DNA from 4 places in the Plantactinospora sp. KLBMP9567 genome. Region 3 is predicted to be linked to each of the others. Evidence: riboswitches for the same ligand, from Rfam matches in the RefSeq annotation. Region 3 holds a riboswitch; each other region holds the start of a gene.

Region 1 (3,247 bases), on a different contig from region 3:
CCGTAACCGGGTCAGTCCGGAGTACGTGCCGCGACTGGCGGAGCACCAGGATCTCGGCACCAACACCCTGTACGCGACGATCGCGCTCGGGGTGCTGACCCTGGCGCTGGTCTTCCTGGTCAAGCCCCGGGCCACCGCCGCACCGGTGACCGCCGGGACCGAGGGGAGCGCCGAGGGCGGCGCGGCCGCTGCCGCCGCCAAGGGGTCGCCGGTGCTGACCCTGGTGCTCGGGGTGCTGTCCCTGGCGGCGGCCGGGATCACCCTGTACTACGTGTTCCGCACCGGCGACACGGGCGCCCAGGCGGTGTGGCAGGGCCAGTGATTCCCGCCTGAGCACGGGCACGCACGGCCGGCGTCTGGTCGGTACTACTACCGGCGGGCGGGGCGGGTCAGGACGAGTAGCCCCGGGTGGCCGCCCAGTTCGCCAGGTCGATGGTGGTCATCCAGTAGTTGCTGTCCTCGCCCGGGATGGCCGGGTCGGCGATCTTCACCGTACGGCCGTCGTCGCGGTAGCCGACCACGGTCAGGTAGTGCCCGCCGGGGTAGCTGTGCCAGCCGCCGTCGAGGTCGGTCGCCGAGCCGGCGATGTTGACCACCACGGCGTACCCGCTGGTGACGGCGTGCACGACGTCGGCCTGGAGCCGGTCCATCTGGGCCGGGGTGGCCGCGCCGCCGGGGATGGCGGTGGTACGGTAGAAGTCGGTTCCGGTGATCTTGTTGAGCACCCGGGTGGTGTCCTCGGCCGAGTTGGTGCCGCTCATCGTGGTGCCGAGGTCGGCGGCGACGGCGTCCTGGCTCGGCTGCTTGTCCCGGACGGTCAGCGCGATCCGGGTGGCGGCCGGGCCGCAGTACCAGCCGTTGATCTGGGCCTGGAACTCGTAGTCCAGCAGCTTCGACTCCGGCGGCGCCGGGGGCTTACTCGGGGTGCTGGCGGGGGCCGCCTTCGCCGCCTTGGTGGTCGGCGCGGTGGTCGTCGACTGCGACGGGGTCGCCGGGGCGGTCGTTTCCGGCGCGGTGGTCTCCGGTGCGGTGACGATGGCCGCTCCGGCCTGTCCCGCCGGGGCGCCGAGTTCGGCGACGGCGACGGTCGAGGTCTCCGGGGCCTCCGCCGAGCCGGTCGAGGCCAGGACGACCCCGCTGGACGCGGCAGCGGCGAGCACCGCGGCCGAGGCGAGCGCGAGCCGGTTACGCCGGCCCGACATGGCGGTCCGGAACCGCCCGTTAATTGCGTGCTTCAACGTTATCCTCCACGGGAAATGCGCGTCACCGCCACCGGGGGGCAAGGAATGACGCGGCGTTTCGGTCGCTGCCGGAATGTGACGTGAAATCGCACGGAATCGCACGGACGAAATCGCCCGGGAGAGGCCCGCCGACGCATTCGGCGGAACGGGCCGACGGTACGGACGGACCGACGGTGCGCCAGCCGGTGGGAGCGCCGCTATCGGCGTACCGGCGGAATCAGCGCTACCACGATCCGTCGCGACCGGCCGGCGGCCTCACCGGGACCGCGACCAGTTGGCCGGCGGACCCGGCAGTGCCCGCGCGTCGACGACTTCCGCGTCACAGACCGCTATCGGGCCAGGTTCAGGTGCCGGCCTGGGGTCGGCCGGTCCGGTCAGGGCGGTCCGGGACGGTCGCGGCGACCGGGAGTGGAGCCGCAACGCAGCGAGGGAACTGGGGGGACGGGCCAGGGCCCGGGTGGTGCGGCACGAACAGCTACTCCTTCCGACACCGCCTACCGGGTTAGCTGACGGATTCGGGCGGGAAGGCCGCCCTACCACGGGCCAGCGGCTCGCGGATTCACCCCAGATAACTGTGGGTCCCCGGCTCGTTACAGAACGACTCGGCGGGTCTGCTCCGGTGTCACCCAGATGGCGACCAAGGGGCCGGACCAGACCCGCCGACATTACTGGCCGCCTTCCGCCGTTGCCAACCCCACTGAACAGCGAAAACAGGGCTTGACAGCGCGATCGGGACGACCGGCGACCGGGCTTGGGGCGGCGGGCGGCCGCGCAGATAAACCGGCATGATCATGTACGCGTACGGTATGACGGAAATGACCGGCTTGGCGCGGTGGTCCGAGCATGGGACGAGGACTCCAGGAGGCTCCTTCCGATGACAACCGTGCACGAAGCGACCTACGACCTGCTCCGCTCCCTCGGCCTCACCACCCTGTTCGGCAACCCGGGCTCCACCGAGGAGCCATTCCTGAAGAACTTTCCGGCCGACTTCGCCTACGTTCTGGCTCTCCAGGAGGCCTCCGCGGTCGCGATGGCGGACGGCTACGCGCAGGCAACCGGCCGGCCGGTGCACGTCAACCTGCACACCGCACCCGGCACCGGAAACGGAATGGGCAGCCTCGTCACCGCCTGGCACAACAAGACACCCATGATCGTTACCGCCGGCCAGCAGACCCGGACGATGAATTTGTCCGAGCCGATGCTGACGAACGTGCGCCCGACCCAACTGCCCGAGCCGTACGTCAAATGGAGCCACGAACCACTGCGCGCGCAGGACATTCCCGAGGCATTCATGCGGGCGCTCGCCACCGCCGTACAGCCGCCGGCCGGGCCGGTGTACCTCTCCCTGCCGCTGGACGACTGGGACGAGCCGGCCAGCGGCACCGCGCAGGTACGCCGGATCAGCACCCGGGTCGCACCCGATCCGACGGAACTGGACCGGTTCGCCGAGATCCTGGCGGCGAGCCGGAACCCCGTGCTGGTGATCGGATCCGCGGTCGACCGCAGCGGCGGCTGGGCCGAGGCGGTCGCCCTGGCCGAGCGGAGCCGGGCACCGGTCTGGCAGCCGCCGTTCGCGGACCGGGTCGGCTTCCCCCAGGACCATCCCCAGTTCCAGGGACTGCTGCCACCGGCGATCGGGCCGCTGGCCGAGAAACTGGTCGGACACGACACCGTACTGGTGGTCGGTGCCCCGGTGTTCCGTTACTACCCGTACGTCCCCGGCCGGCGGGGCTATCTGCCGGACGGCACCCGGCTGCTGCACGTCACCGACGACCCGGCCGAGGCGGCCCGGGCACCGGTCGGCGACAGCCTGGTCGGCGACGTCAGGCTGGCCTGCGCCGGGCTGGCCGAGCGGCTGCCATCGACCGACCGGCCGATGCCACCGCCCCGGGCCGGCGCGCCGGACGGGGCCGCCGGCACCCCGCTGAGCCCGGAGGCGCTCTTCGGCGCGCTCGCCGCCGAGTGGCCAGCGGACGGGATCGTGGTCCCCGAATCCCCCTCCAACC
Region 2 (3,247 bases), on a different contig from region 3:
AACACGCTCGCGCTCTCGGTCGTCGAACGCCGCCGGGAGTCGGCGACGGTCCGGGCGCTGGGCCTGTCCCGCCGGCAACTGGCGACCATGCTGCTGACCGAGGCGGCCCTGGCCGGTGCGGTCGGGGCACTGTCCGGGATCGCCCTCGGGCTCGGCCTCGGGTGGACGGCGGCGATGGGTCTGATCAGCAGCTACGGGCACGGGCTGCCGGCCGTACCGGTGGGGCAGCTGGCCCTCTGCGCGGCGCTGGCCGCCTCGGCGGCGGTGCTGGCCAGCCTGCTACCGGCTCGCCGGGCCGCCCGGGCCCCGATCGTCGCCACCCTCGGCGACGACGGGTGAGCCGGGCACGCCCGCCCGTCGTCTTCGGGTAGGGACGGGTCAGCGTCGTTCTCCGGTAGGGACGGGGCACCGATTCCGTACAGGACGGGTTTCCGGCGCCGCCCGGCCGGCAGTATCGACGGCGGGGGCGACCGGGCCGGAAGGAGGGGACGTTGGGGGTCGGGCACGACCACGGGGGGCGGTTGACCCGGGCGGCGGAACGGCACCGGGGACGGCTCTGGGCCGCCTTCGGGCTGCTCGCCGTCCTGATGGTGGTCGAGACGGTCGCCGCGCTGTTCACCGGCTCGCTCGCGCTGCTCTCCGACGCCGGGCACATGTTCACCGACGTGCTCGGGATCGGGATGGCGCTGGCCGCGATCACGGCGGCCCGGCGGGCGGCCGGCGACCCGCAGCGGACCTTCGGGCTCTACCGCCTGGAGGTACTGGCCGCGCTGGCCAACGCGGTACTGCTGTTCGGGGTGGCGCTCTATGTGCTGGTCGAGGCGGTACGCCGGTTCGACGACCCGCCCCGGGTCGCGGCCGGGCCGATGCTGCTGGTGGCCACGCTCGGCCTGCTGGCCAACGCGGCGGCGTTCGGCCTGCTCCGGGCCGGCGCGCGGGAGAGCATCAACCTGCGCGGTGCCTACCTCGAAGTGCTCGGGGACCTGCTCAACTCGGTGGGCGTGATCGTCGCCGCCGTGGTGATCATCCTGACCGGCTGGCGCTGGGCCGATCCGATCGTGGCCCTGGCGGTCGGGCTGTTCATCCTGCCCCGCACCTGGCGGCTCGGCCGGACCGCCGTACGCATCCTGGTGCAGGCCGCGCCCGAGCACCTCGACGTGGCCGCCGTACGCGCCCGGCTGGCCGGCGTACCCGGGGTCTGCGACGTACACGACCTGCACGTCTGGACCCTCACCTCCGGCATGGAGGTGGCCTCGGCGCACCTGAGGCTGGATAGCGATGCGGAGGTCGGTACCGTACTCGCCGCGGCCCGGTCGGCGTTGCGCGAGGACTTCCACATCTCGCACGCCACCCTCCAGGTCGAGCCCAACACCGCCCCCGGAGGCTGCGGGCCCACCGACTGGTGACCGTTCGCGACGCTGCGTCACGGCGTGGCCGGCCGGAAACTGTCGGAATTCCGCCTCAGGAGAGGTCGAGGCTCACCGATAGTTAGCGGCATCTTAAGTTTCGATCCGGCACTTGAGGTTTTTGTCCGGATACATCCTTGCGAAGTAGGAGAATCGTGAATCTAACTCCGGCAACGCCACGTATCCCCGGGCGGCAACTGCCGGTAGGCTCGGCTCCGGTCTCCGCCGGGCGGCGCCCTCCGGCGCCTGCGGAGACCGTCGCCTAATCGCATGCGCGAGCCGGGGAACCACGTACCAGGGGTGCATCCGCGCCAGCGGTAGGGATCTTCCGTCCCGAACCCGTCAGCTAACCCGGTCGGCGGCTGACGGAAGGACATTGTCATATGCCGTTCCTGGCACCCACCCGACAGGCTCCGGCACCCGCGCGGAGAGCCACGAGACTGCCCCGGAAGGCCGCGACGACCGTGGCCGTCGCCCTGGGCATGGTCCTCGCGGCACTCGGCGGCGCACCCGCCGCCGCGGCACCGGAGTACGCGACCCCCGGGACGCTGGCCGCAGCACCCGGCGGGGACGACATCGACGGAGGCACCGACAGCCTGCGCGAGCAGCTTCAGGCCGCCAGCAAGGGCTACCTGACCGCCAAGAACAGGTTGGCCAACTCCGTCAAGCGGCAGACGGAACTGAACCAGCAGCTCGCCGCGCTGCGCACCGAGGTGGCGAGCCGGAGCGAACGGGTCGCCGAGATGGCCGACATGGCGTACCGGACCGGTCGGCTCGGGCAGGTCTCCGCCCTGCTCAACAGCGGTTCTCCGACCAGCCTGGTGGACCGGGCCGCCGCACTCGACACCATCTCGGCGAACGAGAGCCGGGAGCTGCGCGGGCTGCGGGAGAGCCTGGACAAGGAGACCCAGGCCAAGGCGGCGCTCGACAAGGAGGTCGGCGAGCAGCGCAAGCAGGTCGAGGTGATGGAGACCCGCAAGAAGCAGGCCGAACGGGCGCTGGCGGCGGCGAACAACAGCGGCGGCGCCGGCTCGGGGATCAGCGGCAGCGGCGGCGGGTCGGCGCGACCGGCACCCCGCAACGCCGACGGCTCCTTCCCGGACGAGTCGTGCAGTCTCGACGACCCGACCACCAGCGGCTGCATCACCGCGCGCACCCTGCACGCGCTGAAGCAGGCCCAGGCGGCCGGCTTCACCCGGTTCGTCTCCTGCTTCCGCAGCGGCGGCAGCGGCGAGCATCCGAAGGGGCAGGCCTGCGACTTCGCCGCCCAGAAGAACGGGTTCGGCGGGGTGGCGACCGGCGGCGACCGGACGTACGGCAACAACCTGGCGGCGTACTTCGTGCGAAACGCCGATCGACTTGGCGTGCTGTACGTGATCTGGTTCAAGCAGATCTGGCTGCCGAGCAGCGGTTGGAAGACGTACAACGGGGGCAACGGTGACCCGTCCAGCGACCACACCAACCACGTGCACCTGTCGATGAACTGATCGACCGCACCTGACGCACCGATCGCGAACCGCCGGCACCGCCCGCCACCCCTGGGCAGTGCCGGCGGTTCTCGTTCCGCACCCGGCCGTACCCCGAACCGGGTGCGCCGGTCAGCAGCCGATCCGGGCCGAGCCCAGCGCCACGTCGTCGAACCAGAGCGTGTTCGCGCCCTCGCCGTAGCTCTCCCAGCCCAGCCGCAGGTCGGTGAGGCTCGGCCGCCAGTTGGCCCGGTTGTACCACTGTCCGTCGACGTCGTGCGTGGGCGTACCGTCGGCGGTCAGCCCGGTCACCGCGGTGCCGTTGACCCAGGTGGAGAGCCGGCCCTGCGCGCCGTCCACCATGAACTCCAGGCA
Region 3 (3,247 bases):
TCTGAAGGCCGCCGTCGGCGGTCGGGGTGAACCGGTGGGTGGTGCGTTCGAGGTCGAACGGCATGACCTCGCGACCGCGTTCGGCGACCTCGGCCTGCCGCCGGGCGTCGGCCCGAGCGCCCTCGTCCCGCCCCCGGTCGACGACGAAGAGTACGGCGGCGGCCACGGCGAGGGCGGCCAACCCGGCGGCGCAGCCCAGCAGGAGCCGGCGGCGGCCCGGCCGGTACGACGTGGGGTCGCTGCTGGTCATCGGCTTGTCACTGGTCATCGGCAGCCTCCGCGAGCCGTCGCACGGCGGCCAGGATCGCCGGCCGTTCGTCGGGTGGAATCCGGTCGAGTAGCGCGGCGAACCGGGCCTCCCGGGCCGCGGCGAGCCGATCGGCGGCCCGGCAGCCCTGCGCGGTGAGGGTGAGCCAGACTCCCCGGCCGTCGCCGGCCGCACCCGTCCGCTCCAGCCAGCCTCGGCCGACGAGCTGGCCGACCAGCCGGCTCACCGTGCTCTTCTCCAGGCGCAACCGGCGGGCCAGCTCGACCTGGCGCAGCCCGCCCTCCCGGTGGATCTCGGCGAGGGCGTGTGCCTCGGAGACGGACATCGCCTGCCCGCACGGGGTCTGCTCCGGCCTGTGCAGCCCGAACATCCGGACGAAGTGGCTGACCGCGTCCCGCATGGCACGCGCCTCGTCGGAACTCATGGTTGCACAGTACAACCAACTTGGTGCAGCATACAACCAGTTGATCACGATCCCTTTCGACCGCTATCCGCGCCGCCCGGTCGGCCAGAAAGCCATGGACCCCCGTGGCGATGGCCGGAGATGACGGCCATCCGCCGATGATGCCAGCCGGTACGCCACCTGTCCGCACAACGCGACCGCCCCGTCGCCTGGCGGGCAGGTGACGGGGCGGTCGGAGTTGGCTCGGGCTACAGCATGGAGACGTGCACGTGGTCGGTGTGGTCGCTCGGACCGCTGTAGGAACTCCAGCCCTCGTCCGGGAACCAGATCTCCTTGTACCAGATCACGTAGAGGATGCCGAGCCGGTCCGAGTTGCGGATCAGGAACGCGGCCAGGTCGTTGCCGTACTTCATCTGGTCGTCGTTGGCGGCCCGGCTGAACCCGGAGTTGCGCAGCGACCAGTCACAGGCGCGGCCCTTCGGATGCTCGAACGGCCCACCCGGCCGGAAGCAGCCGACGAACCTCTTGAAGCCCGCCCGGCGCACCTCGTTGTACATGTGGAGTGTCCGGGCGGTGATGCAGCCGCCGGTGGTCGGGTCGTCCCGGTTGCAGGGCAGCCCCGGGAAGCCGTCCGCCATCCCCGGCCCGGGACGGGCGACCGGCGAGGTGGCCGCCACCAGGCCCTTGTCGGGACGCGAGTTGCCGCCCACCAGGGCGAGCGCCTTCTTCGCGTCCGACTGCTGCTTCTTGATGATTTTCTCTTGCGCGGCCTGCTTGGCGACCTCGTCGTCGATCGCCTTCTTGGCCGCGCCGACCTCGTCCCGCGCCTCGTTGAGCGCCCGGAGCTTGCTGTTGTTGAACAGGTTCAGCTCGTTGAGCGCCGAAGCCCGCTCCATGAACGCGCTGGACGAGGAGTCGGCAGAGTTGTTGCTCAGCAGCATCGCGATGGCGCTGAGCTTGCCGCTGCGGTAGGACTCGGCCGCGATCTCGCTCGCCTCCGGAGTGAGTGCCGCCAGCCGGGCCTCCGCCTGCTTCAACTGGTTGCCGAGCTGCTGCTGCCGCCGCTGGGACTTGGTTCGTTCGGCCTTCGCCTCGGCGAGCCGCTTGCCGGCGCTGGCGAGCACGTCTCCGAGCACCGGCGAGTCGGCCTCTTCCTGAGGGGCCGGTTTCGGCGCGGGCGCCGCCGACGCCTCCGACGGGACCACGACCAGAGCTGCGGCGGTGAGCAGTGCCAGGGCAGTCGCCAGCCTTCGGCGTAGGGGTGCCCTCACATGTATCCCTTCCGTCGGCCGCCGACCGGGTTAGCTGACGGGTTCGGGATGGAAGTGGTCCCTACCGCTCTCGCGGATTCACCCCAGGGGTGCGTGGGTCCCCGGCTCGCCGTGTGGCGATTAGGCGGCGATCAGCGCCGGACCACGCGGTATCCGGCGGCTATGAACGGCAGACAGCATACCCGGTTTCACTTCCGGAATGGCAAGACCCGTTCACGGGCAAAGGCGTTGCCGGGCAACGACTATCAGTAATCACGGCTTGTCGAACGCATCGAAGGACGTGCTTTGCCCGCCATTATCGACTAGCTGCTGTCGGCTATTTACCATGCGCGTTCCCACCCGTCCGACGTGCGGAAACGTGTCCAGGATGGTCGGTCGGTGATTCTCCGGTCACCGCCTGCGCCAGGGCGCTGTGCCGAACAGCACACCGGCCACCGTACCGGCCGAGAGGAGACCCGCCGTCACCGCGCCCCGGTGCTGGGACAGCCAGAGTTGCGGACTCCGTGTCCGGTACGGCGTGTCGAACGCGCCGTGCGCGCCCGGATCCGCCCCGGTGCCGTCGTCGACCGGGTGCCAGAGGTTGGCCGGTCGGTTCCGGTCGGCCGGCTGCTCCGTCTGCTGGCCGGAGTACCCGGTCCGGGCCAGGTACCGGTCGAGCAGCCCGGGCAGGCACCGGTTGCCCAGGATGGTGCCGACCGTCGAGGCGCCGACCCAGTACTCCCGCCGGCCCGGCCGGTCGGCCGCGTACACGATGGCCCGGGCCGCCACTTCGGGCTGGTAGATCGGTGGCACCGGTCGGGCCCGGTTGCACAGCCGGGACAGCACCCAGTCGAACTGCGGGGTGTTCAGCGCCGGCAGGTGCACCATGGTGAGCCGGACCGGGCTCCGGTCGTGCAGCAGTTCACAGCGCAGCGACTCGGTGAACCCGACGATGGCGTGCTTCGCGCCGCAGTACGCGGACTGCAGCGGAATCGACCGGTAGGCCAGTGCCGAACCGACCTGCACGATCGTGCCGGTCCCGCGCGGGCGCATCCGGTCGAGCGCGGCCCGGGTGCCGTGGACGTACCCGAGGTAGCAGACCTCGGTCACCCGCCGGAACTCCTCCGGCCCGATCTCCGTGAACGGCGCGAACACCGAGGCCATCGCGTTGTTGACCCACAGGTCGATCGACCCGAGTTCGCTGGTCGCCCGGTCCGCGGCCGCCTCGACCTGGCGGTGGTCGGCCACGTCGGTCTCGATCGGCAGCGCCACACCCCCGGCCGCACGGACGTCCTCGGCCGCGCCCCGCAGACCGCTCCCACCCCG
Region 4 (3,247 bases), on a different contig from region 3:
CAGCCGGGCGACCACCATCGGCAGCACGAGCACCAGCATGGCCGGCAACAGCAACCGGCGCCAGGCCGGGCGGAGCAGTCCCAGCCCGATCAGGCCCTCCCGCTGCTCGGCCAGGGCCTGCCGGACAAGCCGCTGGTTGGCCACCTCACGGGGTGACATCGAGCCGTACAGCGCACCGAACAGGGCACGTTCCAGCGGTTCCGCGTACGCCGGCATGCTGCCGGTCCGGCTGAGTCCGCCGGGTCGGGCGGCCGTCACACCGCCCCGGCCGTGCAGCATCACCAGTGCGGTCTGGACGGCACCCCAGGCGCCACCGGTGAGATAGCCGAGGTCCGTCGTGCTCAAGTCGCGGGACAACGCCGTCATCCTTAGAGTATGGAGAACCCGCGCACGTCCGTCCCGGGCTGTCCGGTCGAGCCACGGCCGGGCGGGGCGGTCAGCCGGGCAGGTGGCCGGTGAACCACTCCGCCGCCTCCCGGGCCACCTGGTCCAGGGCGCCGGGCTCCTCGAACAGGTGGGTGGCGCCGGGCACCACCCGCAGCTCCGCCCCGGCGTCGAGGTCGGCCAGCGCCTGGTCGTTGAGCCGCAGCACCTCGTCGTCGAGCCCACCGACCAGCAGAAGCGTCTCGGCGCGTACCCGGGGCAGGTCGGCGCCGGCCAGGTCCGGGCGACCGCCGCGGGAGACGACCGCGTACACCCGGTCGGGGCGCTGCGCGGCGGCCGAGAGCGCGGCGGCGGCGCCGGTGCTGGCCCCGAAGAGTCCGATCGGGAGCCGCCCGGCCGGTTCGCCGGTCGCCAGCCAGTCGACGATGCCGATGAGCCGGCCGGTGAGCAGGCCGATGTCGAAACGCAACTCCCCGGTCCGGTCGTCGAGCGCCTCCTCGTCCCGGGTCAGCAGGTCGACCAGCACGGTGGCCAGGGCGCGACGGTTCAGCGCCTCGGCCACCATCCGGTTGCGCGGGCTGTGCCGGGAACTGCCGCTGCCGTGTGCGAACAGGACGATCCCGCGTGCGTCGGCGGGGACGACCAGGTCGCCGGTCAGTCGTACGTCTCCGGCCGGAATCGTGGTCTCGGTGGTCCGGGTGTCCATTCGACTGCCTCCCATGCCTCTTCCCGGCGGAGAGTCGCGGGTGTGGCGCCGACCGCCGTCCTGTCGGTCTTACCCGGCGGCGCCGGGCTCAACCACACGCCGCCAGCCGCCCGGGGCCCGGGTTTGCCGGTACGCAGTCGGGGAAGGCCGGAACGTCCGACCAGGCACCGGGACGGCCGACGTGCCGACCGGCAGACGAACGTGAGGGACGCTATGGCCCGCCAGAAATCCGGCAAGGCGAAGTCCGGCTCGGCCCGCACCGACGAGCCGGGGCAGCAGAATCCCGACCGGAGCGAATGGGCAGACGAGGCTGCCAAGGCGAGGTCGCTCGACGATCCGCGCCGCACGCCGCCGCGTGACGCGGTGGGCATGCCGTCCAGCGGTGAGCGGTACTCGGAGGATCCACGCGACCGCTAGGAGGTCGTACCGGCGCGACTCATGATCGGTGGCCGGGGTGAATTTTCCACGGCGGATCATCCCGGAATTCCCGAGGTCGGCCCGGTTGGTCCGGTAGGCTGACCCCGGTTTCGCCCGGTGGCGCACCCCTCCGCGCCGGCGTGACCGCCGCCGAATCACCAACGAGGTGAGCCGGGGACCCAGGTAGGTGGGGTGAGTCCGCAACCGCGGTAGGGACTTGTTCCGTCCCGAACCCGTCAGCTAACTCGGTAGGCGGGCGACGGAGGGACATGCATGACGGGATCCACACGTCGGCGGTTACCGCTGGCCCTGGCCCTGCTCGCCACGTTCGGCGCGCTCGCCGGAGCAGCACTCCGGCCCGGCGTTGCGGAGGCGAACAGCCCCGCCGTTCTCGGCGACGAAGGCGACACGCCGCTCCTGCGCGACGTGCTCGAATCGACCGGCCGAGGTTACCTACAGGCCAAGAACGCGCTGGCCAACACCCAGGCTCGGCAGGCGAAGATCGCCGCCGAGCTAGGCCGGGTGGAGGGACGGATCGCCGAGCTGCGCCCCCGGGTGGAGCAGGTGGCCCGGACGGCGTACCAGACCGGCCGGATCGGCCCGGTGCTGGTGCTGCTGCACAGCGGCTCGGCGGAGGAACTCCTGGAGCGCGCCCGCGGCCTGGAGGTGGTGGCCCTGCGGGACAACGACGCGCTGCGTGCGCTGGGTCAGGCCCGGGAGCGGGCCACCCGGGCGAAACAGGCACTGGACGCCGAGGTGGTCGAGGAGCGCCGGCAGCTCGCCATCATGCTGCGGCAGAAGCAGGCCGCCGAGCGGGCGCTGGCCCAGGTCGGCGGCGCCTCCACCGGAGGCTTCGTCAATGCCCGCTCACCGGTGGCCCGGTCCGCGCCACGTGCTGCCGACGGCTCCTGGCCGCCGCAGTCGTGCAGCCGGCCCGACCCGACCACCACGGGCTGCGTCACCCCGCGCACCCTGCACGCCTTCAACGAGGCGCGCCGGGCCGGCTTCACCCGGTTCACCGGGTGCTACCGCTCCGGCGGCCCCTACGAGCACCCGAAGGGCCGGGCCTGCGACTTCTCCGCCGAGGCGGGCGGCTTCCGGGGTGCCGCCACGGGCGCCAACCGGACCTACGGCAACAACCTCGCCGCGTTCTTCGTCCGCAACGCCGACCGGATCGGTGTGCTGTACGTGATCTGGTACCGGCAGATCTGGTTGCCGACGACCGGTTGGAAGTCGTACAGCGGTGCGCACGGCGACCCGTCCAGCGACCACACCAACCACGTACACCTGTCGCTGGTCTAGGGGTGCCGATCAGATCTTGACGACTTCTTGCGGTGGGGGCGGCAAGAAGTCGTCAAGATCTCCGGCTTGCCGGCCGGTGGTCAGGTCGGCTCGCCTTCGGGGGCACGACGGGCGGGGGCCCGACCGGCCGGCTGGGCCGGTTGCGGGCCCACCGGGCGGGCCGGCGGGATCGGCCGGGTCACCGACTCCAGGCAGGTGATCCGGACCTTCTCGCCATGGTGCAGCAGCTCCAGTGCGTCGTCCGGCTCGCCGTCACGCAGCGCGTACGTCGCCTCGCGCGGCCGGACGTCGACCCGCAGATGCACGCCCCGATAGCGGAGCGAGAACTCCAACCGGTCGATCCGGCTCGGCAGCCGGGGTGTGAAGGAGAGCGTCGCGGTGTGGTCGCGCATCCCCCCGAACCCGGCCACCAGGGCGATCCAGGCCCCGGCCAGCGAG

The links. Region 3 has a riboswitch for cyclic di-AMP ahead of R6Y94_RS07260 (hypothetical protein). Riboswitches for the same ligand answer to the same signal wherever they lie in the genome.
Region 1: another riboswitch for cyclic di-AMP. It lies ahead of R6Y94_RS36770 (C39 family peptidase); the one in region 3 lies ahead of R6Y94_RS07260 (hypothetical protein).
Region 2: another riboswitch for cyclic di-AMP. It lies ahead of R6Y94_RS02975 (hypothetical protein); the one in region 3 lies ahead of R6Y94_RS07260 (hypothetical protein).
Region 4: another riboswitch for cyclic di-AMP. It lies ahead of R6Y94_RS27575 (hypothetical protein); the one in region 3 lies ahead of R6Y94_RS07260 (hypothetical protein).

Annotation. Positions count from the first base shown of each region.
Region 1 covers NZ_JAWQRR010000050.1:983-4,229, reverse strand. The annotation lists gene R6Y94_RS36775 (DUF2231 domain-containing protein) at 1-322, shown strand, start outside; gene R6Y94_RS36770 (C39 family peptidase) at 390-1,238, opposite strand; cyclic di-AMP (ydaO/yuaA leader) riboswitch at 1,718-1,859, opposite strand; gene mdlC (benzoylformate decarboxylase) at 2,116-3,247, shown strand, end outside.
Region 2 covers NZ_JAWQRR010000006.1:37,421-40,667, reverse strand. The annotation lists gene R6Y94_RS02985 (ABC transporter permease) at 1-339, shown strand, start outside; gene R6Y94_RS02980 (cation diffusion facilitator family transporter) at 492-1,406, shown strand; cyclic di-AMP (ydaO/yuaA leader) riboswitch at 1,656-1,783, shown strand; gene R6Y94_RS02975 (hypothetical protein) at 1,790-2,893, shown strand; gene R6Y94_RS02970 (cellulose-binding domain-containing protein) at 3,005-3,247, opposite strand, start outside.
Region 3 covers NZ_JAWQRR010000009.1:306,563-309,809, reverse strand. The annotation lists gene R6Y94_RS07270 (hypothetical protein) at 1-268, opposite strand, end outside; gene R6Y94_RS07265 (MarR family winged helix-turn-helix transcriptional regulator) at 258-692, opposite strand; gene R6Y94_RS07260 (hypothetical protein) at 920-1,942, opposite strand; cyclic di-AMP (ydaO/yuaA leader) riboswitch at 1,946-2,079, opposite strand; gene R6Y94_RS07255 (SDR family oxidoreductase) at 2,333-3,247, opposite strand, start outside.
Region 4 covers NZ_JAWQRR010000038.1:50,797-54,043, forward strand. The annotation lists partial or broken gene R6Y94_RS27560 (TIGR04222 domain-containing membrane protein) at 1-396, opposite strand, end outside; gene R6Y94_RS27565 (hydrolase) at 437-1,090, opposite strand; gene R6Y94_RS27570 (hypothetical protein) at 1,304-1,507, shown strand; cyclic di-AMP (ydaO/yuaA leader) riboswitch at 1,646-1,778, shown strand; gene R6Y94_RS27575 (hypothetical protein) at 1,781-2,809, shown strand; gene R6Y94_RS27580 (glycoside hydrolase family 65 protein) at 2,890-3,247, opposite strand, start outside.